DNA from 4 places in the Paeniglutamicibacter antarcticus genome. Region 4 is predicted to be linked to each of the others. Evidence: riboswitches for the same ligand, from Rfam matches in the RefSeq annotation. Region 4 holds a riboswitch; each other region holds the start of a gene.
The links. A riboswitch is a leader RNA that binds a small molecule or an ion and turns the genes downstream of it on or off. The one in region 4 is predicted to bind S-adenosylmethionine.

Region 1 (5,762 bases), on a different contig from region 4:
GCTCCCAGTCGTTCGGCCAGGTGCCGGGCCATCGCACCGGAGAGGAACGCGCCGGCCGCCATGCCCGCCAGGATCAAACCGGCACCCATGGGATCGGTGCCCAGGACGTTGATCAAGTACAGCGGCAAAACCAGCAGCAGCCCGAACTCGCCCATGGCCACCATGGTGGCCGTGGCGTTTCCCCAGGAGAACGTCGAATAGGAGAAGAGTGATAGGTCGAGCAACGTGCTTTGGTTCTTCCTCGCCCGTCGCAGCTCCCAGCCGATGAATGCACCCAGGCAGGCCAGGGCCATCACGCCCAGGACCGGGATCAGTGACACGGCGGCATCGGCCGGCCAATGCAACGGGCCGACATCGACCCCGGTGCGAGGTCTGAGCCAACCCCAGCTCGGGCCCTCGATCAGCACGAACACCAGCAGCCCGAACCCCACCGCGCTGATCAGCGCGCCCAGTATGTCAGCTCCGCGATTGGCCTGGGCCTCCCGGGTTTCCGGAACGTAGCGCCAGATCCCCAGGATGACCAACACCCCCAGGGGCAGGTTCACCCAGAAGATCCAACGCCAATCAAGATAGGTGGTGAACGCCCCGCCTGCCAGCGGGCCGATGGCCGCGGCACCGGACATGACAGCGCCCCAGACGCCAAAGGCCGCCGCGCGTTCCTTGCCCCGGAAGATGGAGTTCATGCTCGAGAGCGTCGAGGGAAGCACCGCGGCCCCGCCGATGCCCTGGATTGCGCGTGATGCGATCAACGGCCCGGGCCCGGAGGCCAATGCGGCACTGAGGCTGCCGAGAACGAAGAGCCCGACGCCCAGGGCCAACAGGCGTCGTCGTCCCACCCGGTCCCGAGGCGACCGGCGGTCATCAGCAATGCCGCCAAGACCACGGAGTAGAGCGAATTGATCCATTGGGCCTGTGTCAGGTCCATGTCCAGGTCCTGGATCATGCTGGGCAGTGAAACCCCGACGATGGTTCCATCGAGCACGATCAACGCCAGGGCTCCAGCAAGGACAGCCAGCGCCAACCACTTTTTTTCGGGTTTCCTCGTCACAATTCTCAGGCTACGGCGAAAACCGGAGCAATGGATCCACCGGATGGGTGATTGTCGTTAGGCTGGTTCCAAGCACTCCGCAACGAAGGGAATCGCCATGAAGGTCAGCGTTGGTCAGTTCGCACCCACCGGCTCCGTCACCGACAACTTGGAAACCATTGAACGGTTGGTAGCCCAGGCGAAGGCCGAGGACGCCGACCTAGTGCTGTTCCCCGAAGAAGCGATGCTGGCTGTTTCCAAGGTCACCGGTCCCTTGAATGCCGCCATCGAGGGAAACTGGACCAAGTTCGTCCAGAAGCTTTCCTTCTTGGCCGCCGAAAACAGCGTTGCCATCGTGGCCGGCGGATACGAGCAAAGCGACGACGACCTGCCCTACAACACCTTGGCGGTGCTGGCGGCCGACGGTGCAATCATGGGCACCTACCGCAAAATCCACCTCTATGACGCTTTTTCCTACCAGGAGTCCCGGTCGATCAAGGCCGGAGACGTCGGCCAGATCCCGGTCTTTGAGATTGCAGGACTGCAGGTCGGCGTGCTGACCTGCTACGACTTGCGTTTCCCTGAAGTTGCCCGAAGGCTGGTCAACGCCGGCGCCGAGGTCTTGCTGGTTCCGGCCGCCTGGTTCAAGGGCGAGCACAAGATCGAGCACTGGGAAACGCTGTTGCGGGCACGCGCCATTGAAAACACGGTGTGGGTTGCCGCGGCCGGCACCAGCTCCAGCCACACCATCGGCCACTCGGCGATCCTTGACCCCATGGGAGTGCCGATCGAGTATCTGGGCGATGACGCGGAGGCCCTGGTGACCGCCGATGTCACCCGTCGCCGCATCGACGAGGTGCGGGAGTACCTGCCGGTGCTGGCCAACCGCCGGCTCTAGGCAGTCCGATACCGCCACGGGAGGCAGCTAGGAACCGGGCCAATTTCACACTTTTCCGCATATACGCGGCGGACCCCGCGCACTAGTGTTGACTCTCGAAGCAACCGTCAAGAGGCAGGATCAGCAGTGGGAAATTCAGACACACAAATGACCGAATCGATCATCGAGGCCTGGGCCGATGCAACGGCCCAGGCCTACAACGACTCGTTGACCGGACTGGATCTTTCCCGGGTTCTGGCGGCCGTGCGGGCGTTCATCGAGCTTTACGGACAGAGCAAGACCCTGACGTTCAATACCGAATACGCGCCCACCGACCACTTCGAGGAGCACCCGGCAGTCGCCATCGCCCTGATCCTGGACACGCCAGAGGCCGTGGAGCAGCTCGGAGACGAGGAAGAAGAGACGCTCGAGGACATCCTGGGCTTCGTCGAGGCCTGGGCCGAGTTCGACGCGAACCAGCAGCCCTCCCTCGGGGTGTCCGAGGCCGATGACGAGGAGGACGCCGCGTGGTAGGAATCCTGCACGGCTAAGAGCTGCGTGTCGCGAGACACCTGTCGCGGGGACAAGAAGGGTCAGTGCCCGTCGGGTACCGACCCTTCTTGCCTGATGCGCACAGGCTCAGGCGAGCAGTTGCCGCTTGGAGGAAATGACTCCGGTGTTGAATCCGGCCAGGCGCAGCCCACCGTGGAATCGGGCATGCTCGATCTTCACGCAGCGGTCCATGACCACGTTTATGCCGTTGGCCTCGGCCTTTGCCGCAACCTCCTCGTGCCAGGAACCCAGCTGCAGCCACAGGGTCTTGGCCCCCACAGCCAACGATTCGTCCAGCACGCCGAGCAAATCGTCGTACTTGCGGAACACCTCGACGAGGTCCGGGACCTCGGGCAGGTCGGCAAGTGACTTGTAGACCGGCTGGCCCAGGATCTCATTGAGCACCGGGTTCACGAAGTAGACCTTGTACTTCGAAGAGGAAAGCAGGTACGTGGCCACGAAGTAGCTGGCACGTGAAGGCTTGTTCGATGCTCCAACGATCGCGATCGAGGTAGTGGTGCGCAACAGTTCCAGGCGTTCGGCGGCGTTCGGTCCGACCCAGTTGCGGGTTTCGATGGCGTTGGACATCAGTTGGCTCCCGTCATGGCCGCTGGGCGGGCGGCATCAATGGAGCATGCCGCCCCTTCACGGGCTTCCTGCTCCGGGGCATCGGCCACCCGTTGTGAGGCGGTCAGTGCCTGGTCCAGGTCCCAGAGGATGTCTTCGATGTCCTCCAAGCCAACCGAGAGGCGGATCAGGTCCTCCGCGACGCCGGCGGCTGCCAGCTGCTCGGTACTGAGTTGTTGGTGTGTGGTGGATGCCGGGTGCAGCACCAAGGTGCGAACATCCCCGATGTTGGCCAGGTGGCTGGCCAGCTGCAGCGCTTCGATGAATGCGGTCCCGGCGGCGCGGCCGCCCTTGACCCCGAAACTGAAGACCGAGCCGACGCCCAGGGGCAGTAGCTCCTTGGCCCGCTTGTGGTGCGGGTGCGATTCCAGGCCAGCGAAGTTCACGTAGCTGATGCGTTCATCGGCGGCGAGCCATTTGGCCACGGCTTTGGCGTTGGTCAGGTGCGAGTCCATGCGTTGGGGCAGGGTCTCTACGCCCTGCAGCAGCTGGAACGCGGACTGGGCCGGCAATGCCGGGCCGATGTCGCGCAGCTGCTCGCTGCGCAGCTTGGTCAAGAAGCCGTACTCGCCGAAGTTATCCCACCAGGAGACATTCCCGTAAGCGGCGACCGGTTCGGTCATCGTGGGGAAGTTGCCGTTGCCCCAATTGAACGTTCCGGCCTCCACCACGACCCCGCCAAGGGTGGTCCCATGGCCGCCAAGGAACTTGGTGGCGGAGTGGATCACGATATCCGCTCCATGTTCGATGGGCCGCAACAAGTAAGGAGGGGTCAGCGTGGAGTCGACGACCAGGGGGATGCCCGCTGCCTGCGCCACCTCGGCCAGGCCCTTGAGATCAGCGATGTCACCCGAGGGGTTGGCCACCACCTCGGTGTACAGCGCCTTGGTGTTTTCCCGGATGGCCGCGGCGAACTCCGCCGGATCGGTGGAATCGATGAACGTGGTTTCCACGCCGAATCGGCGCAAGGTCACATCCAGCTGGGTGATGGTGCCGCCGTAGAGCTTGGAGGAAGCCACGATGTGGTCCCCGGCCCCGGCCAATGCTGCGAAGGTGATGAACTCCGCTGCCATACCCGAGCCGGTGGCAACCGCGCCGATTCCGCCTTCGAGGGACGCGATGCGCTCCTCGAAAGCGGCCACGGTCGGGTTGCCGATGCGTGAGTAGATGTTGCCGTACTTTTGCAGTGCAAAGAGGTTGGCGGCGTCGTCGGAGTCTTTGAAGACAAACGAGGTGGTCTGGTAGATCGGGACGGCGCGGGAACCGTGCTCGGCATCCGGAGTGCCGCCGGCATGCAGTGCGCGCGTGCGGAACCCAAAAACGTGTTCTGTCATGGTCGGTGGCTGACTCCTTGCGTGAACGGGCGCGCCGACTTCACTGCCAGTGCAGTGCAGGCGCCCGTTATATCGGTGGTGGGTGGCTGACCTGTTCCCGGGTTCAATGCGGCGCCGCCATGGATCACGGCGGTGCCAAAGATTGCTTGCGCATTCTCCATCGTTTCTGGCGGTAGCACCTTGTCCACCGGAGTGTGGAAGGTTGCTGCGGCGTCATTGAACCAGATCTCTCGGCCGCTCGGGATGGTCATCGTCATTCCATTGTGGCAACAAAACCGTTGTTGTCCAAAGATTGTGATCCCAAGTTGCGCTCCACGGGCCGGTGGTCGAAGATCCTGCGGCAAAAAACCCGACGTGCCCCGCCGGGTAAGCTTGGAGGCATGAGTGCAACATTGGTTTTGGTTCGGCACGGCGAAACGGCATGGAACGCCGAGGGCCGCCTTCAGGGGCAAACGGATATTCCGCTCAACGACCTGGGGCGCGCACAGGCCCACGCGGCGGGCCAGCGGCTCGGTGCCGATTCATGGGACATCCTTGTCTCCTCCACGCTGGGGCGGGCGGTGGAGACCGCGGAGTTGATCGGGCAGAATCTTGGCCTGGCATTGACCGAAAGGATCACTGGTCTTCAGGAGCGCAACTACGGCGACGCCGAAGGTGAAGTGGTCCGTGACCTTCCGCGCCCGCAGATCGATGCACTGCTGGGCTCCGGGGAGCCGGAGGAACGGGTGGCACACCGTGCACTGTTCGTGCTCCATGACTTGATCCAGCGTCACGAGGGCCAGCGGATCATTGCGGTGGCGCACGGAACATTGATCCGGGTGGCATTGGACGTGATCACCGGGGGAGCGAAGAGTAACATCTTGCGCAACGGCGAGTCTCTTCATGTGGATGTGCAGAAGCTGCGTGAGCACTTCCGCGAATCCGTCCGCTAAGGAACGCTTTTCCAAAACTCGGACCGCATGGACAACTTCCGCGCCTGCGACGAGAGCCCCTCCGGTACACCGGTTCCACGGGCTTCACCGCTTCCGCACCCCGGCACTGCGCGGTAGCTAAGCGTGGGCCTAGCGTGCGTCGCAGATCTGTTTGACCTGTTCGATGCACGGTTCGTTCTGCAGGCTGGTGGTGTCGCCCAATGCGCTGCCCTCAAAGAGTTGGGTCAGCAACCGACGCATGATCTTGCCCGAACGGGTCTTTGGCACGTCCGGGACGAAAACGATTTCGCGCGGCTTGGCAATAGGCCCGATCTGCGTTGCAACGTGGTCGCGCAACGCGGCGATGAGCTCTTGCTGCTTGGCCAAGGCCTCGCCTGAAAGGTCCGTGCCCACCACCGACTTGTCGAAGGGAA
Region 2 (5,762 bases), on a different contig from region 4:
GGTCATGCCGCTGGTCATTGCCCATGCATTTTTGGATATCGCAGGTTTCGTCGGCTATGCGTTGTTGGGTCCCGCCATCGGACTTGGCACGTAAAGAACGGTTTGATCACGTTCTTTCCGGAGCCTTGCGCCCAGTGCGGGCCTTGCTAGGCTCGATGGAGACAACGGATCATCAAACAATTCGCCTTTCCCCGTTTCGGTGCCGGGGCCGGGAATGGCCGATCAAGGAGTAGTGCATGGTGCAGGTGGTGGGCTCAGGGAAGATGTTCCGGCTGGGATTGGTGCTCGCGATTTTCGGGGCTGTTTTCCAGGTCTTCGCTTCGCCGCTGCTGAACTGGATGATCAACGAGAACAGTTTCTCCAATCCCGGCCTTGGAATCGCGCTCGGATTCATCGCCGTCATCCAGCAGGGAGCATTCCTCGGAGGGTTGTTCCTGCTGGCTGGATCATTCGTGGTCCGCTCGGCCGAAGAAGCCGTTGCCGCGGTGCACAATAAAAATGGTTTCACCGAACATTCCCCGCAGGACTAGCCAGCGATTCCGGGTGCGGGACCCTGCGGCCGTTCGGCTGATGAGCAGATTCGCTCCCAAACCCGAAGAAAGCGAGGACGACCATGCCCAAGCTCATGGGCTCCAAAACGATGCTTGTCCTCGGTGCGGTGATGGCCCTGGTTGGAGTGGGACACCGGTTGGTCATCGGTGCGCAGTGGGGCTGGTATTACGAGGCAACGCTGCCGGTTGAGGATGCGATCCCGGGGGCGGGCAACTTGTTGCAGCAGGTCTTGTTCATCGGCGGCCTGTTCCTGCTCATCGGTTCGCTGATAGTGCGGCACTTCGAGATCCTGAAAACCGAAGTGCAACAGGCCTCCCGCCCGGATGCGCCCGGCTCCGGCAAAACCAGAACTTAAGCACTGTGGACCCCACCGAAAAGATTCAATGGGGTCCACAGTGCTGGTGGCTCGTCGCGCTGTATCGTTAGAGCGTGATTGCACCCTTGGGTGTTTCAAAGGTGACCGAGAGGATTCCAGGTATCCCGTGGGGTGCCTGCCAATCCACATCTACGTCCCCTACCGGTAGCTGCTCGGGCTGTCCGAGCCAGTCTGCGACGCGTTCGCTGGATCCGGCAATGCTGATCGAAGAGATCTTGCCTACCGGGTCCAAGGCCTTTGACGGGTGAAGGTCTTCGGTTCCCTCATCCCAGCGCAGCAGATACGGAACCTGCGGATCGGCGATCAAGCCATTGATGCCTATCTGGCGCCAAGTGAGTTCCTGTCCGTCGGGGAACTTTCGGTTTCCCGGAACGGAACCCCTGCCCAGACGTTCCTCAGCCGGAGCCAAGTCGTCAACGGCAACGCACCAGCCCATCCAACCGCCGCCGAGTTCGGAGCGGGCGCGAACGGCCTGCCCAAACGGCGCCTTGTCGGAGGACGGGTGATTCAAGACTTCGACAACTTCCAGATACTGACGATTCTTCAGCGGGAAGATGACATTGCGCGTACCAAAACGTGGGTGTACACCGCCCTTTACAGATTCGAGTCCAAGGGCCTCGCCGATCCGGGCGGCAGTTGCCGCGAGACCGTCGGGTCCACAAGCATAAGAAACATGGTCCAACCTCATCATGTGTCAATCATGGCACTTTGTGACCTTGCTCTCGACTTAGGTGGACCTAACTTGCATTTAAGCGCCGTCGGGAAATCGCCTTCAGGGCGCGGGGGACACAGTCGGCTGGTCACAATTTGAGATGTGCTTGCGGACTCATGGTGTCGTGGGCCAGACTTATTGACAAGGTCATGAGTTTCAGTAAAAAGCCCCGGCTTGCTGAACGGCAACCCTCCACCGCGGTGGGGTGCCCCGGGTGAAGACCAGGCCCTGCGTCAAGAAGACGTAGGACAAGCGCGGGAATGCACCAGCACATAAACGACTCCATGACGGAGCCGGCAATGGGCATACCCCTGAATCCTTGAGGGGGAAGCAATGAGCCAAGATAACTGGTCATTCGAAACACGTCAGATCCACGCAGGGCAGGAGCCCGACCCGACAACTGGTGCACGCGCCCTGCCGATCTACCAGACCACGGCCTTCGTGTTCCCGAGCGCGGAAAGTGCAGCTGCGCGGTTCGCCCTGACCGAGCTCGAACCCATCTATACCCGCCTCGGCAACCCGACCCAAGATGCAGTGGAGAAGCGCGTCGCCAGCCTCGAAGGTGGCGTTGGAGCACTCCTGCTGGCCTCGGGACAGGCGGCCACCACTTTCTCGATCCTGAACATCGCCGAAGCCGGCGACCATATCGTGGCAAGCCCCAGCCTCTACGGCGGCACCCAGAACCTGCTGAAGCACTCATTGCGCAAACTGGGCATCGAAGTCACCTTCGTCTCGGAGCCCGATGACCTTGAGGGATGGCGCGCCGCGGTCAAGCCAAACACGAAGGCATTCTTCGGCGAAGTGGTTTCCAACCCGCGCCAGGATGTGCTCGACATCCGGGCCGTCTCTGAGATCGCCCACGAGGCCGGTGTCCCCTTGATCGTCGACAACACCCTCGCCACCCCGTACCTGATCCGTCCGATCGAGTGGGGTGCGGACATCGTCGTGCACTCCGCCACCAAGTATCTCGGCGGACACGGCACCGCGATGGCAGGTGTCATCGTGGACTCGGGCAACTTCGACTTCGCCGCCGACCCGGAGAGGTTCCCCGGCTTCAACACCCCAGACGAGTCCTACAACGGCCTGGTCTACGCGCGGGACCTTGGGGTCAACGGAGCGCTCGGAGCCAACCTTGCCTATGTGCTCAAGGCACGTGTGCAGTTGCTGCGTGACCTTGGATCGGCCGTATCCCCCTTCAACGCCTTCCTGATCGCCCAGGGCCTTGAGACGTTATCGCTGCGCATGGAACGCCACGTGTCCAACGCCGTGCAAGTGGCCCAGTGGCTTGAAACCCAGCCGCAGGTGCAGCGCATCATCTATGCAGGCCACCCCTCAAGCCCCTGGTTCGAGCGCGGACGCAAGTATGGGCCCAAGGGCACCGGAGCGATTGTCTCCTTTGAGATTTCCGGCGGCAGGGAGGCCGGACAGGGCTTTGTCGATGCCTTGAAGCTGCATTCCCATGTAGCCAACCTCGGGGACGTCCGTTCCCTGGTGATCCACCCGGCTTCCACCACGCATTCCCAGCTCACCGACGCGGAGCAGATCGCCGCCGGTGTTTCCCCCGGACTGGTGCGCTTGAGCGTGGGCATTGAAAACGTTGCGGACATCATCGACGACCTGAAAACCGGATTTGAGGCGGTAGCGTCGTTGGCAGGTGCTGAACTGCAGGCCACCCGGTGAGTGTGGAGGCCGACGTGGATCTCTATGACTCGGAAACCTTTGCGGCGTTGGACTATGCCCCGGACGGGATCCTGAAGCACCTGAACACCGGTGCCTATACCTTTGAAACCGGTGCCACGCTTCCGCAGATCGTGCTCGGTTACGAAACCTGGGGCACGTTGAACAAGGACGCGTCGAATGCGGTTTTCGTTGCCCACGCACTGACCGGGGACAGCCACGTTGCCCAGGGTGCCTCCAGCGAGGCCGGGTGGTGGGATGGCTTTGTGGGTCCGGGCCAGACCGTGGACACCGAGCGTTACTTCGTGGTGGCGGCCAACATGGTTGGCGGCTGCTCCGGAAGCACGGGCCCGGCCAGCCCGGATCCGAACGGAAAGGCGTGGGGCTCGCGTTTCCCCTTCACCACCATCAAGGACTCGGTCCGTCTTGAATCCCGTTTGGCCGATGCCTTGGGCATCAAGGTGTGGCACACCGTTCTTGGCGGTTCACTGGGTGGGGCACGGGCCCTTGAGTGGGCAGTGGAGTTTCCCGAGCGGGTGCGCAACTGCGTGGTGGTTGCGGCCACCGCCGAGTCGTCGGCCGAGCAAATCGCTTTCGCGCAGGCTCAAACCGCGGTCATCCGTTTGGACCCGGACTTTGCCGGAGGGGACTACTACGAGAACGAACGGGTCCCGTCGGCGGGCCTGGGAATTGCGCGGCGCATTGCCCACATCACCTACCGCACGGCGGCGGAGTTGGATGTCCGCTTTGGGCGGGCAGCGCAAGGCGCGGAAGAGCCTGTTGCCGGGCCCGGGAAGGGCCGTGGCAGGTACCAGGTTGAAAGCTACCTTGACCACCAGGCCGACAAGCTGGTGAGCCGCTTTGATGCCAACAGCTACGTTGTGCTCACCGAAGCGCTCATGAGCCATGACGTGGCCCGGGGCCACGGGTCCATGCAGGGGGCCCTCGGGCGTCTTGGCGGGGTGAGGTTCCTGGTGGGGGCCGTCGACTCGGACCGTTTGTACTGGCCCGAGCAGTCGGAGTTGCTGGCCCGGAGCCTTCCGGATCCCTGCAACGTCCACTACATCACCTCACCCATTGGCCATGACGGCTTCCTGACCGACATCGAGCAGCTTCGTGAAGTCTTGAATCGGGAGATCCTGACCTAGCAGGTTTCGTGCAGGAGGCGTCGGCCCACTTGCGGAGGTGCGGCTATTCGGTCAGGATCTTTAGTCGTGCCTTGTCATACTCCTCGCGCGTGATCACTTGCCGGGCCAACAGGTCGCTGAGCTCTGCCAGGCGTTGCTCGCGGTTTTGTTGCGGAGCGAGCATCCGTGAATTTGCCGCCCTGGTGGCCAGCTCCGTTTGCAAGGTGAACGGATCAAAGCCGGCACGCCTGCTGGCGTTGTAGTTCCTGACCCCCACAAAGATGATGAAGCCGACGGCGGCCATAAAGAGAACGGCAAAGACGAGCATGAAAACCGGGAAGGCGTCAAAGACTGCGCCGCCGGGGGAAGTCTCCTGGCCAATCATCCCGAAGTCCGTAAACTCCGGGTCATCCCGGAACGGGTTGAACTCATCCATGCGACTTCCATTCTCACGTTGCCGATCCTGGCGGGAAGCCTAGGATCTGTCATTGGATGAAACCAGTGAACCATATCCAAGCGCCTTGTGGCGGGCAGCGGTGGATCCCTCGCCATACCGTGAGCAGATACTTTAGGTGCCGATGCTTCTCGTCGAGGGCAAAGCGGGGAGTAGCGGTACTAGATCGCCGGTCCGTTGCCCAGCGAGGCGTTGGGAGGTTGCTCAGTGAACGGCGCGGCCAACGGGCGCTTGGGGGAGATGCCGTCGCCGGAGGACTGGTGGCGAATGCGCCGCACCACCCACGGGGCCAGATGTGTGCGGGCCCAGATCAAGTCATCGCGCCGGGCGCTGCGCCAATTCTTGGGTTCGGTCTGGCTCGGTTGAACGTGTTGCATATTGTGTGGCACGTTGAGGGCATCAAGGGCCATCGCCGCAATGGTGTGGTGGCCCAAGGGGGAGAAGTGCAGGCGGTCATCGGCCCACATCCTGGGTTGGTGCAATTCGCGCAATGACCACATATCTGCCACTACGGCGTCGTAGCGCTCTGCAATCGCGCGCACGTTTTCGTTGTAGATGGCTACTTTGCCGCGGATGCCGCCAAGCATAGGAGTGTCGCGGATATCCGGACCGGTAAAGAGCAGGATGGTCGCGTTTGAGGTGGCCATGATGCGCATCAGCGCATCGAGCTTGTCGGCAATGGCATCGGGATCCCCGCCGGGACGGATGACGTCGTTGCCGCCTGCGCACAGGCTGATGAGGTCGGGCTTGAGCTCGAGCGCCGGGCCGGCTTGCTCATCGAAGATCCGGGTAATAAGCCGTCCCCGGATGGCGAGGTTGGCGTAGGAGAAGTCTTCGAGTCCATGGCTGAGCTGCTCGGCAACA
Region 3 (5,762 bases), on a different contig from region 4:
ACCTGGGCATTGCTGGCCGGAACAGTGGTTGCGATGTGCGGGATTGCGCTGTGCAACGTGGCAATGCCCTCCTTCATCCGCCAGCATTTCGCGCACAAGACTTCCATGATGACCGGGGTCTACACGATCACCATGTCCATCGGTGCCACGGCGGCTTCGGCGTTGAGCGTGCCGCTGGCACTGGCGTCGGGGTCCCCGACCATCGGGTTGGCCACCTGGAGTCTCTTGGCCTTTGCTGCGGTCCTGGCCTTCATCCCCTTTGTGTTCATGACCCGCGTCGAGAAGGGCACCGCGCCCAAGCCTGCCGGAACCAGTCCGCTCTCGCTGCTGCGCACCAAGCGCGGACTGGTGATCACCGGGCTGTTCAGCGTCCAGGCGTTGATGGCGTACTCGCTGATGAGCTGGCTTCCCAGCGTCTTGATTTTCCGCTCAATGTCCCCGGCGCAGGCCGGGGTCATCCTGGGCGTGTTGCAGCTGACCTCGATTCCGGCAACGATCTTCGCGCTGTGGCTGGTGAACAAGCACAACATGCTGCGCGGGGCCATCATCATGTGTTCGGTTGGGGTGGCGTTGGGGATCGCGGGCCTGCTGGTGTTGCCGCTGTCGCTGGCTTGGCTGTGCGCGGTGTCCATGGGCGTCGGATTCGCTGTCTTCCCGCTGGTGCTGCTGGTGATTTCCCACAGCGGCGACACGGCGGAAGAAGCCACGGCGATGAGCACCCTGGCCCAGTCCGTCGGCTATTTGTTGGCGACCAGCGGTCCCTTCGGCATGGGGTTGCTCTTTGCGGCCACAGGGTCCTGGACGCTCCCGTTGATCCTGCTGATCTGTATCGCGGGAGTGCAACTGGTTTTGGGCGTTGTTGCCGCTTCCTACCGCAAGACTATTCCGGAGCGCGTGCAGTAGTCCCGAAGTTCTCGGTCCCGGCGGGCCTATTGGTTGGCGGAGGCGCCTCGAAGTCCATCTCAAGCAACGGCAAGACCCTGGACTTGATGACGTGCCGGTGGATGAGCCACAGCCCAGGAAGATCGGGATGCCGCTGTAGGGGGAGAGCACCGCCAAGGACCCTCCGGCCACGACCGCCGCGAAGTTTTGTCCGGAGATCACCAGGATCAGCACGGCGAAGCCGCGCAATGGCCCGATGGGCAAGAGCGTCGCCCGGTAGGGCAGGTCGCTTGTCTTGTTGCCCTGGGCCAAGAAACCGCGCCTGAACCTGTAGTGCGAGATGGCTGTTCCCGCCCAGAGGATAAAACCGCTGAGCCCCGAAGACATTCAACAGCCAGGTGTATGCGGCGCCCTGCCCGACGATGGCCGACAGGAATCCAAAGAGCCCCACAACGGAGGTGGCCAGCAGTGCGAAGGTGGGGACGCCGCGTGCGCTGGTGCGGTCAAAACCTTGGGTGCCTTGCCGACGTGGCCCATGGCGTAAAGCATCCGGGTGTAGGCATATAGCCAGGACTTTCCCGCCGACTGGATCGCGGTGAGGATGACGGCGTTCATCAATGCCGCGGCGAATGCGATGCCTGCACGCTCAAAAACCAGTGTGAACGGGCAAGCGGCGACGTCGGCCGAGGCCCGAAGCCAAGAGAACTGCGATCGGTGAAGGGAACCAGGCAACCGATGACGACGATGGAACCGATGCAGAAAATCATGCTGCGCCAGAAAAACGTGCGGATTGCCCGCGGTATCTCGCGCTTGGGATTCTTTGCCTCGCCGGCGGTAACGCAGACTAGTTCGGTGCCGTGGAAGGAGAACCCGCCGTGTAAGAGATCCTCACGGTTTTGCCGGTTGCTGAACCCGGGCAGGTGCTCGACCAAGATCCCGAGGATCATCAGCACCCCGGCGATCAGGAACAACACCACCGCGGGAACCTTGAACAGCGAAAGCCAGAACCAGGATTCGCCAACGGCCTTGGCCGAGAGCGCGTTGAGCCCGGTCAGTACGACAAGAAACACTCCCGCCCAGACCCAGCCGGGAACCAGAAGTCCATGAGGATCCCGGCTGCGACCAGCTTCGCGGCGACGGGAATCTTGGCGGCTATCTCGCCCAAGGACTACATCAGCAAGAACACCATCAGGCCAACCATCACGTAGATGGCCAATGCGCCGCCGGAGGCGACGAACAGCCCGGTGCCGATGGTGGTCATCTGCAGGTGTCGGCTGCCGAGCCCGCGCTTGAGCGCGTCCTGGGCCTGGTGGACGTCGTTTCCGCCTGCGGACGGATCCGCTTCTTACCCCGCGGATGGCGCGGCCGGGTCAATCCTCGTCGAAGTGCCGCTGCCCGTTATCAGGCCACACCCGCTACGGAATTCGAAGCACGTGGCGAAAATGCCGGGGATGATGCACTGCTTTTCTGCTGCACTGGCGGCTTCCCTGGCTGATGGTCTATCGGGACCCGGACCTGGGCCTTGCCGCAGCCGCTGAGCCGGGGAACTGCTTGAGTACCCGGGTTCGGGTCCGCACCCAGTCCGGCGACCGGTGTGAAGCACAAACGACGCTGCTGAGCAGAAAACAGAACCGATCCATTGTGTCGTGGTAGTGCCGCGAAACTTGAATCGGGGATTGCCCTGGATGTTTCCGGGGGATATATCCGCTGGAATCCTGCTTGGGCGAACAGCGGGGGTTTCTGTGGCGACTGCCAAGAACCCCGGTGGAACAACGCAAGAAGCCGCGGGCCGGTGCCGATCGGCATGATCGGCACCGGCCCGCGGCCGTGTTCCTGGTGGTGCTAGTTCGAGGTGACCAACTCGACGCTCACCGGCGTGGGGTTGGTGAAGATATCGAGCACAGGGCAGTGCGTGTCCACGGCTGCTTGGAGTTCCTCGTAGCGTTCGCGGGTTTCCGGTCCGTCGATCTTCACTTTCAGGCGCACATCGCCGAAACCAGGACGAACGGTTGCCTCGATGCCGAAGAGCCCGCGCACGTCCAGGTCGGCATCCGCGTTGACTTCCAGGGAATCGATCTTCAGGCCCAGCTGTTGGGCGTACAGGCGATAGACAACAACCTGGCAGGAAATGAGCGCGCCGAGGGCGAACTCGACGGGGCTGGCTGCCACGTCGTCTCCGGCCAATGCCGCCGGCTCGTCAACGGTGAAGCTGTGCTTCCCGGCGGTGATCTGACTGGATACCGATCCGGTGGAAACGCCGCTTGTGGTGAAGGTCAGCGACGCGCTTGCGGTGTTGGCGGCAATGCGATCGCCCCAGGCGGTGCCGGCGGCAATGAGCTTTTGGGAGCGAACCGTTTCAAGGGTGTTTTCAAGCAGGATTTCTGACATGGGAAGTTGATCCTTTCGTGGCTGGCGCGCACCAAGCACAACGCCATACTTACGCCGAACCAGGCAGGCGGCGTCGAATCCTCACCTGGCGCACCCCGCTATGACGAAGGGGGTTGCGGTCCAACCGGCCAGGGCCGTGAATGGTTGGAGCTCGTGATTCTGCTATTGAGTCTTCCCGAATCCGTGGCACGGGAGCAAAAGGGGCCCTTAATGGTTCGTCATGACAGCTCGGGATCATATCGAATGTTGGCCGGATGACGGTGGCGTTTGGCCCTGTATTGACGATTTTCCGGGTGGATCTCCGATCTCGTGGCGAAGAAACCGCAAGACGCCGTGCGGTAGGGTCCGCTGCCCTCAGCCGGAGCGGTGCTGGGAATCGCTGTCGTTCAGCTTCGAGAGCAGGTCGGCGAAATGCCTGATTTCACCGGCGTCCCAGGATGCCAGGCGGTTGCGCAAGCGTTGGCGGGAGGCGGCACTCGAATCGAGGAATCCGGTCCTGGCCAGATTGGTGACGCTGACCAGCATTGCCCGGCCGTCCTGCGGGTCCGGGACCCGGGTGACCAGGTCATGGGCCTCGAGCCACTTGATCGTCCGGCTCATGGTGGCCTTGTCCACTTGCAGTTCCTCTGCCAAGGTTATTTGCTGCTGGGCGTGTTCGCGGACCAAAATCGAAAGCACGTTGTATCCCAGTGGCTGAAGGTCCGGGTGGATGGAGGTGGCTTTCTTGCGGATTCCCCGTCGGGCCGTGACTGCTATCCGGGAGAACTCGTGTTCCACTTCCAAGACCAGAGATTCAAGTTGTGATCCGACGGAAGTTATTTCCGGCGCCGGCATGGGGTCGGAGTATGGGGAGGTCATGGCCACCATTTTAGTCTCGATGGAACGGATTTTCGCTCCGCGGCATCAAGCAGGGAGATCATGTTACACAAATCAGCCCGGTTAGCGCTGCTGGCGCGGTGGAACCAATCGACGTCGCCAGCGGTTCCAAACCCCCGGTCCGGAACCGTTGTGGACCAGTGTTCGCAGGGCCATGCGGATGGACCCGCGCAACGTCCCACGACCGGAGAAAACCCGTCCGGCGGCCCCCACGCGCAACCGCCTGTCAAAAAGGACCGCTGTTCCGTCTTCGAGCTTGCAGCTGAAGTCCAGATCGTCGTGGATGCCATCGACGCCAAGGTCCAGTTGTGCGCGCACGTTGGGCCATAGCTCGCGGCGAAACGCCATGTTCGACCCCCACAGGGGAATGCGGGCCACTGCGCCGCCCAGTGCCAAGAAATACGCTCCGGCGTAGAAGACCGACGCCACGTAGCCCAGGCCGCGCGGTTGGTCGTAGAACCTGCCCGGGCCGGTCAACGCATCCACCCGTCCGGAGGAGATGAAATGCTCCTCGATGTATTGGAGCCAGTCGGGAGCGGGACGTGTGTCAGCATCGCAACGCACGATGATCTCGGAGCCCGCGGCATCGTATCCAGCGGCCGCCGCCGCCGGGATCCCGGGTACCGGCTCGTAAATGACTCGGGCTCCGGCGGCCCTGGCCAACTCCGCGCTGGAATCGGTGCAGCCATTGTCCACGATGATGATTTCGTCCGGGACCCGGCTCTGCCGGGACAACAAATCGAGGAGGACCGCCAAGTGCCCGGCATCGTTGAGCACCGGGACCACCACGGTGATGCTTGTCATGCCACCGCCCGACGTCGCGAGGAACGCCCGAGCCACAGTGCCCCGGCCACGGCTCCCGCGACGCCGCAGAGCAGGTCGATGATGGTGTCGAAATATCCGACCCCAACCTCCTCATTGATGAATTCGTGCCCGATCCATTCCCCGATCTCCCAGAGCACCGCCATCAAGGCGCCCAGCCCGGTGACGCTCAGCAGTGAGCCGAAGGCCATGCGCGGAGAGCCGGGCACCGGGAGCATCCGGTGTTGGACCAGAAGGTCGTGAAGGATCATGGTCAGCACCATCAGCACGGCGAAGTGGACCACGTTGTCGAGCCATTGGACCTGCTTGTAGGTGCTCAGGGTGCTGAAGGTTCCCGCGAGCAACAAAGTGATTTGGCCCGCAACGTCCTGCAGGCGCGTGACCGAGTAGACGCGCATGATCCAGGTGCCGCCGGATACCAGGAGCATGGTCAGTGCCGGAAGCGGGCCGAAGCCGATCCAGGCGGCAGGAACGGCAAGCAGCGCGAGCAGGCGCAGCGCGTCGGTGGCGTGCGGAACAAAAGTCGACTCGTAGGCCCGGGCGTATGTAGCCTTCAGGCGTGTGGCCGGTTGATGGGTCGGGGAAGATGGCATGGAAATCAAGCTTGTTCCCTTGGGGGCACGGATTCGTGCTGCGCCCGTCCGCGTGTGCGTCGCTCTTCCTTCATGCGGGCTTCGAAGAGGTGGCGTTTTCCCTCGGCAAGTTCCTGCCTGATCCCGCGTTCCCGCTCCTTGAGCTCGGCATAGTAGCCATCGTCGTATTCCTCGACGATCTGGAAGGTCCATCTGCCGTCC
Region 4 (5,762 bases):
TCCTCGACCCTGGGATCCTCCAAGGTCGCTCAGGTCACCGGGCGTGCGGCCCAGGTGTGCAACATGCACTTCTTCAACCCGGCATTGGTCATGAAGTGCGTGGAGGTCGTGCGCCATGAGGGGACCAGCGACGCCACGGTGGACACCACGATGGAGCTGGCGCGGAAACTGGGCAAGGAGCCGGTGCTGATCAACAAGGAGATCCCGGGGTTCATTGCCAACCGGCTGATGGGCGCGATCCAGCGCGAGGCGCTGGGTCTTGCCGAGGCGGGCATCGCCAGCATCGAGGACATCGACACCACGGCGCGCACGGCACTGGGCCACCCGATGGGCCCGTTTGCGCTCATGGACATGGTGGGCCTGGATGTCATCGACTTCATTGCGCAGGCAACCTACGCCGAAAGCGGTGCGCCCGAAGACGCACCGGATGAGCGCATCTCGGCGCTGGTAGCCGAGGGCAAGCTGGGGCGTAAATCCGGTTCCGGCTTCTACGACTATTCGTAGCCGCCGGCAGGCCTAATCCGATTCGGGCTGTTCCCCGAGGCGGAAGTGGCGCCCGCTGATGTGCTTGACCTCGATCTTCACCCAGGATTCCTTCGGTGTGGGGATCCAGGGGGTGACTCCGGAACTGCGGGCCACCTCGATCTCCGCCATGGTCTGTAGCTGCAGTGCGGTGCCGTGGACGACCACCGACCATGCCTCGTCGGAGAGGATGCCATCGGCCTCGAACGCAACGGTATCGTGCACCGTGAGTGCCGCAAGTTTTTCGCCCGGTGCCGTGCGGATGTAAATGGTCCCGTCCACCAGGCCGAAGTTCAAGGGGAATATATCCACGGCACCGCCCACCGCAGTGGCCAGCCGTCCGTGGGAGGTCCTCTCAAGCATGCTCCAGGACTGTTCCTCGGTGAGCGTAAGTACGGGCTGATCTGCGTCATGGTCAAACATCATGCCTTCATCATTCTACTAAGCGTAGAAAAATACCAGTGTGTCGCGGTTCACCGAATAAATGACCCCCGAAGGGTCGCCGGTTCATCCTTTCGATCCACCCGGTGCCCGCGGTACGTGGAAGACTGGGTTTCATGGTCAAGGAAACAGGAGCCGAACGTGCCCGGCACATCGCCGCACGCTTCGAGGACCGAGCCCTGGAGCTTCGGGCAACACGGGCCCGCGAGCGCGGTTTGGTCCCTACGGTGTTGCCCTACACCGGCTACGGCCTCTCGAACGCCGAAAACGGGTGGGTGCGCATCTTCGCCCGCGTGGTCCTGGCCAAGCCCGGCGCATTCGAGGACTCGCGCCACCGTGCCAAGGTCCTTGCCGACGGGGTGCGCGGCTGGCGGAATTTCGTCTCCCCGATCGTCCCGCACGGGAAACTCGAGGTGCACATCAACGGTGAACGGTTTTTCGTGGAGGCCGACCGCGGGGGAGTGCTCGACGTCAAAGTTGCTGCCACGCTGGAACCTGGCTGGCACCACATCACCCTGCACACCGAGGGAAGCCCCGCTGCCACCTCGCCGGTGTTGATCGTCGACGGGGCTGCCGGATTCGGAGTGGTCTCGGACGTGGATGACACCATCGTGGTCACCGCCCTGCCCCGCCCGCTGCTGGCGGCATGGAACTCCTTCGTGCTTTCCGAACATGCCCGGTTGGCAACCCCCGGGATGCCGGTGATGATGGAGCGGCTGATGCGCGACAAGCCAGGTGCTCCTACCTTCTACCTGTCCACCGGTGCCTGGAACGTCGCCCAGACGCTGACTCGCTTCCTCTCGCGCAACCTGTATCCCCAGGGGCCGCTGCTGTTGACCGACTGGGGCCCCACCGATCGCGGCTGGTTCCGTTCGGGAATGCAGCACAAGGCAGACCAGCTGCGTCGGCTGGCTGTGGAGTTCCCGGACATGAAGTGGCTGCTGATCGGTGACGACGGCCAGCACGACCCCTACCTCTACGCCGAATTCGCCAGGCGTTTCCCGGAACACGTCGAGGCCATCGTGATCCGCCAGCTAACACCTTCCGAGGCGGTGCTCGCCGGCGGGCGCAGCCAGGGGCTGCTGAACTCCACCCCCGGCGTGCCATGGGTCTACGAGCCGGATGGGGCACGCATCGCTGAAAAGCTGGAGTCCCTGGCCATCATTAGTTCCGACGGCGCGCAAGGAACGATGTAGGTGAGCGATGCGAAGATCCGCGTCAACGTCCCCATGCGCTGGGGCGACATGGACGCATACGGCCACATCAACAACGTGAACCTGGTCCGGATGATGGAAGAAGCGCGCATTGCCGGTTTTGGGGTGCCCGGAGGCACCGGCAAGCCAGGCACCGAACCGCTGGTCGACCTGTTTTCCACGGTTCCTGAAAACACGCAGATACTGGTGGTCGAGCACCGGGTCCGGTACTTGAAGCCGTTGGATTACCGCAATATACCGGCCTGCGTGGATTTGTGGATCAGCACCATCAAGGCCGCAAGCTTTGATATCTGCTACGAGTTCCACGATCCGGTGGACGGCGGGGTGCGCGTGCGAGCCGCCACCACCCTGGCGTTCTTCTCCGTTGGCACCCAGCGGTTGCTGCGCCTGGATGCCGCGAGCAGGCAAGCCTTGGGGCGCTACTCCGCCGATCCGATCTTCCGCTAGGACAGCTGCAGGTCGGCGGTTAACGCCTCGAAGTCCCGGGCCAGCGACTCGTTGCGTTCGAAGCGGCAGGGGGACAGCGGCTCGGTGGTGAACGAGAAATACCGCAGGCCGGCGCCCAGCGAAGGATCCGCCGGCAGTGCGATCGCGCCGTTGAGGAAATTCACCCGGCCCACCGAACCTCCGGACCCGGGTCTTGGCGCAATGCGCAAAAGCCGATGGACGGCGCCGATGTCGTGGGTATGGATACGTTGGTGCGCACCGGCCGCAAAGACATGAAGCGTGAGCTCCAAATTGAAGGTCCGCATGACCTCGATGTCGGCCGGGGCCCACAACGTGGGACGGGTCATCAGTCTCCTGAGGGCACCGGGGTGGGTGTGGTGGCCGCGGTGGTAGGACGTGCAGGGTTCAGCTGTCAGTGGCTGGTTGCGCAATGGGGGGCGCCTTTCGTGTGCTCTTGTCCCCAGGCAGCGGCTGCTGCCAAGGACCGCTTCGTCATCCGAACCACCCGTGAAGCATGGGGTTGGTGTGCGTCCCGGGTCGGAGCCCTGGGCTGGTACGCATCTCGTGAAGCTGTTTTCATCCTAGCAAAACCCGTACGACGATTTAGGCTGAAGGCATGAGACTGATCTTGATCCGCCACGGCCAGACCGCCTCGAACCTGGCCCAGGCACTTGATACCGCAGCCCCGGGGGCCCCGCTGGATGAAACAGGGCTGGCCCAGGCCGAAGCCTTGGTGGAACGGTTGGGCACCGAGGGCGATGACGTCGATGCGGTGTATTCCTCGACTTTGCTGCGCGCCAAGATGACGGCCGCTCCGCTGGCCCGCTCCCGGGGCCTGGACGTGGCCGAGCACGCCGGGCTGACCGAGATCTCCGCCGGGGAACTGGAAATGCGCAACGACCCCGACGCCCAGCTTGCCTACCGCGATGTATTCGTGCGGTGGTTATCGGGAGACCTGGAGGCCAAGATCCCGGGCGGGGAGGACGGTCGCAGCGCACTGGAACGCTTTGACGCGGTCATCGAAGGTGCCAGGGCGGAGGGTGCGGGAAAGCTGGTGGTGGTCAGCCACGCCGCGATGCTGGTGACCTGGCTTGCGACCCGGAGCATCAACTTCGATTCGACATTGCTCTCACCGCTGCCACTGGCCAACACCGGCGTGGTCACACTGGAGACGGCGGCGGGTTCCAATTGGAGGCTTCGCCGCTGGCAGGACAGGCACCTGGACTAGGAATGATTCCCATAAACGGAATCACCGCCCTCGCTGCTGTGGAACGCGACGAGGGCGGCATTGCTAAATCCCGGGTGAAGTCAGTCCTCGAAGCTCAGCTTCGGGGGAGTGACCCGGAATCCTCTGGTTCGAACAGCCAAAAAAATGGTGCCCAGGGCGAACCAGGTCAGACCTACGCCCAAGCTGGTTCCAGAAAGCGAAGTCCACAGCCAAATGGTCAACGCAAAGCCAACCAGCGGCATCAGAAGATAAATGATTATTGAGCGAGGCCCGCGTGCCTCGGCATCGATGAAGAAGTTCTTGATGACGGAGAGGTTCACCATCGAGAATGCCACGAGCGCTCCGAAGCTGACCACAGAGGCAGCAAGCTCCAGGCTGGCGAAGAGGCATGTCAGTGATACCAAAGAGACCGCCAACGTTGCGTATACCGGGGTTGCGAAACGGTGGTTGAGCATACCCAGACGTCATGGTAATAGTCCATCTCGGCCCATGGAGTAGAGGATTCGGGTCACACTGGCCTGAGAAGCCATAGCCGAGCCGAAGGCTCCCACGACGTAGACCGCCACAAAGATCGCTGTGAGCGCTACCCCGCCGACCCCCGCCATGAGTTCGACGCCTGCGGCATCTGAGTCTGTGAACGTGGTGTGATCAGGATGAACGAGGGCTCCGGCCCAACCTACGATGATGAAGATCGTTCCACCGGCCAGCGTGGTAAGCACGATTGATGCTGGGATCGACTTACTCGGATTTTTGGCATCCTCCGACAATGTTGAAATTGCGTCGAAGCCTAGAAACGAGAGAGACAGGATGGCAGCACCCGAGAAGATTGGACCGAGACCGTCGACACCAAATGAGAAAGGTGCCAGCAGGCTTGGTGCATCGGTGCTAAATACTTGATTGAGCACCAGAGCTACGAAGATGCCGATCATGAGCACTGAAGAGGCGACCACCGTAGCGCTTAACCTGCCGATGAACTTAATGCCAATGACGTTTAAACCCAACACTAGAGCCAGCGACACAATGGAGAATATCCACGCGGGGACTCCAGGGAACTGCGTGTTGAGGTAGATCCCGATCAGCATGAAATTGATCATAGGGATAAATAGATAGTCGAGCATCAATGTCCAACCGGTGGCGAATCCCACGCTGCTGCCAAAAGCCTTCTGGGTGTAGGCATACGCGGAACCAGCTTGGGGCACCGCTCGAGACATGTGTGCATAGCTGAACGCTGTGAACAGCATGGTTACAAGTGCCACGATGTAGGCAGCCGGCAGGTGTCCGTTGGTCACCCCTGTCACCACTCCGTATGTGGTGAACACGGTCACCGGCGCCATGTAAGTTAGCCCAAAGAGTACCAAGAACGGGACGCCCAGCACTCGCTTGAGTTGGGTGGGACGATTGCCTTTTAAACCGCTTGCTGTGGATGTTTGCGCGACTTTACTGGTGTTCATCGTGTTCCGTCCAATACTGGTTTGGGTGCTACATGGTGGGTAGGGATGCCAGCGAGCCAAGTACCGAGGACATTGAGCTCTGCAACTTCGTGTTGCTCACTGATGCGCGGGTCACTTTCCAACCAAACCAAGTCTGCGATCTGCCCTGTGGCGAGGATGCCACGACTGTTCTCTGCAAAGGCCTGGTAGGCCACTTGAGTACTGTAGGAGTCCAGAGCAGCTGCTACGTCGTAGGATGCCCCTGCCAACGGAGTGCTAGCAGGATCGGCTGAACCAGTGCGTGTCACTGCTGTGCCAATGCCTTGCATGGGGTGGTGGTGGGTAACCGGCCAATCACTGCCGAATGACACCCTGACGCCGGAAGCTGCAATCTCACCGATCTGGAATTGCCGTGTTGAGCGTTCGGTACCTAAGCGAGGGAACGTCAGTTCAGTCATCACTGGATCCTGCTGCGCCCAA

Region 1: linked by a shared signal. The riboswitch ahead of ABEA12_RS01670 (O-acetylhomoserine aminocarboxypropyltransferase/cysteine synthase family protein) and the one ahead of ABEA12_RS01375 (hypothetical protein) in region 4 are both predicted to bind S-adenosylmethionine.
Region 2: linked by a shared signal. The riboswitch ahead of ABEA12_RS08475 (bifunctional o-acetylhomoserine/o-acetylserine sulfhydrylase) and the one ahead of ABEA12_RS01375 (hypothetical protein) in region 4 are both predicted to bind S-adenosylmethionine.
Region 3: linked by a shared signal. The riboswitch ahead of ABEA12_RS05565 (OsmC family protein) and the one ahead of ABEA12_RS01375 (hypothetical protein) in region 4 are both predicted to bind S-adenosylmethionine.

The regions. Positions count from the first base shown of each region.
Region 1 is NZ_BAABLK010000006.1:40,677-46,438, reverse strand. It holds gene ABEA12_RS01695 (MFS transporter) at 1-836, opposite strand, end outside; gene ABEA12_RS01690 (hypothetical protein) at 746-1,048, opposite strand; gene ABEA12_RS01685 (carbon-nitrogen hydrolase family protein) at 1,146-1,925, shown strand; gene ABEA12_RS01680 (hypothetical protein) at 2,052-2,438, shown strand; gene ABEA12_RS01675 (CoA-binding protein) at 2,544-3,044, opposite strand; gene ABEA12_RS01670 (O-acetylhomoserine aminocarboxypropyltransferase/cysteine synthase family protein) at 3,044-4,417, opposite strand; SAM riboswitch class I at 4,572-4,667, opposite strand; gene ABEA12_RS01665 (histidine phosphatase family protein) at 4,798-5,349, shown strand; gene acs (acetate--CoA ligase) at 5,479-5,762, opposite strand, start outside.
Region 2 is NZ_BAABLK010000027.1:137,747-143,508, forward strand. It holds gene ABEA12_RS08455 (CPBP family intramembrane glutamic endopeptidase) at 1-94, shown strand, start outside; gene ABEA12_RS08460 (hypothetical protein) at 237-530, shown strand; gene ABEA12_RS08465 (hypothetical protein) at 614-907, shown strand; gene ABEA12_RS08470 (VOC family protein) at 975-1,619, opposite strand; SAM riboswitch class IV at 1,786-1,901, shown strand; gene ABEA12_RS08475 (bifunctional o-acetylhomoserine/o-acetylserine sulfhydrylase) at 1,974-3,320, shown strand; gene metX (homoserine O-acetyltransferase MetX) at 3,335-4,465, shown strand; gene ABEA12_RS08485 (SHOCT domain-containing protein) at 4,509-4,880, opposite strand; gene ABEA12_RS08490 (SGNH/GDSL hydrolase family protein) at 5,060-5,762, opposite strand, start outside.
Region 3 is NZ_BAABLK010000022.1:116,327-122,088, forward strand. It holds gene ABEA12_RS05555 (MFS transporter) at 1-903, shown strand, start outside; partial or broken gene ABEA12_RS18620 (amino acid permease) at 1,069-1,497, opposite strand; gene ABEA12_RS18625 (APC family permease) at 1,497-1,952, opposite strand; gene ABEA12_RS05565 (OsmC family protein) at 2,725-3,270, opposite strand; SAM riboswitch class IV at 3,311-3,429, opposite strand; gene ABEA12_RS05570 (MarR family winged helix-turn-helix transcriptional regulator) at 3,625-4,128, opposite strand; gene ABEA12_RS05575 (glycosyltransferase family 2 protein) at 4,210-4,950, opposite strand; gene ABEA12_RS05580 (DUF2238 domain-containing protein) at 4,947-5,561, opposite strand; gene ABEA12_RS05585 (hypothetical protein) at 5,567-5,762, opposite strand, start outside.
Region 4 is NZ_BAABLK010000005.1:91,041-96,802, reverse strand. It holds gene ABEA12_RS01395 (3-hydroxyacyl-CoA dehydrogenase family protein) at 1-504, shown strand, start outside; gene ABEA12_RS01390 (pyridoxamine 5'-phosphate oxidase family protein) at 517-948, opposite strand; gene ABEA12_RS01385 (App1 family protein phosphatidate phosphatase) at 1,080-2,159, shown strand; gene ABEA12_RS01380 (acyl-CoA thioesterase) at 2,160-2,624, shown strand; gene ABEA12_RS01375 (hypothetical protein) at 2,621-2,971, opposite strand; SAM riboswitch class IV at 3,070-3,194, opposite strand; gene ABEA12_RS01370 (histidine phosphatase family protein) at 3,241-3,852, shown strand; gene ABEA12_RS01365 (APC family permease) at 3,933-4,307, opposite strand; gene ABEA12_RS01360 (APC family permease) at 4,317-5,303, opposite strand; gene ABEA12_RS01355 (amidohydrolase) at 5,300-5,762, opposite strand, start outside.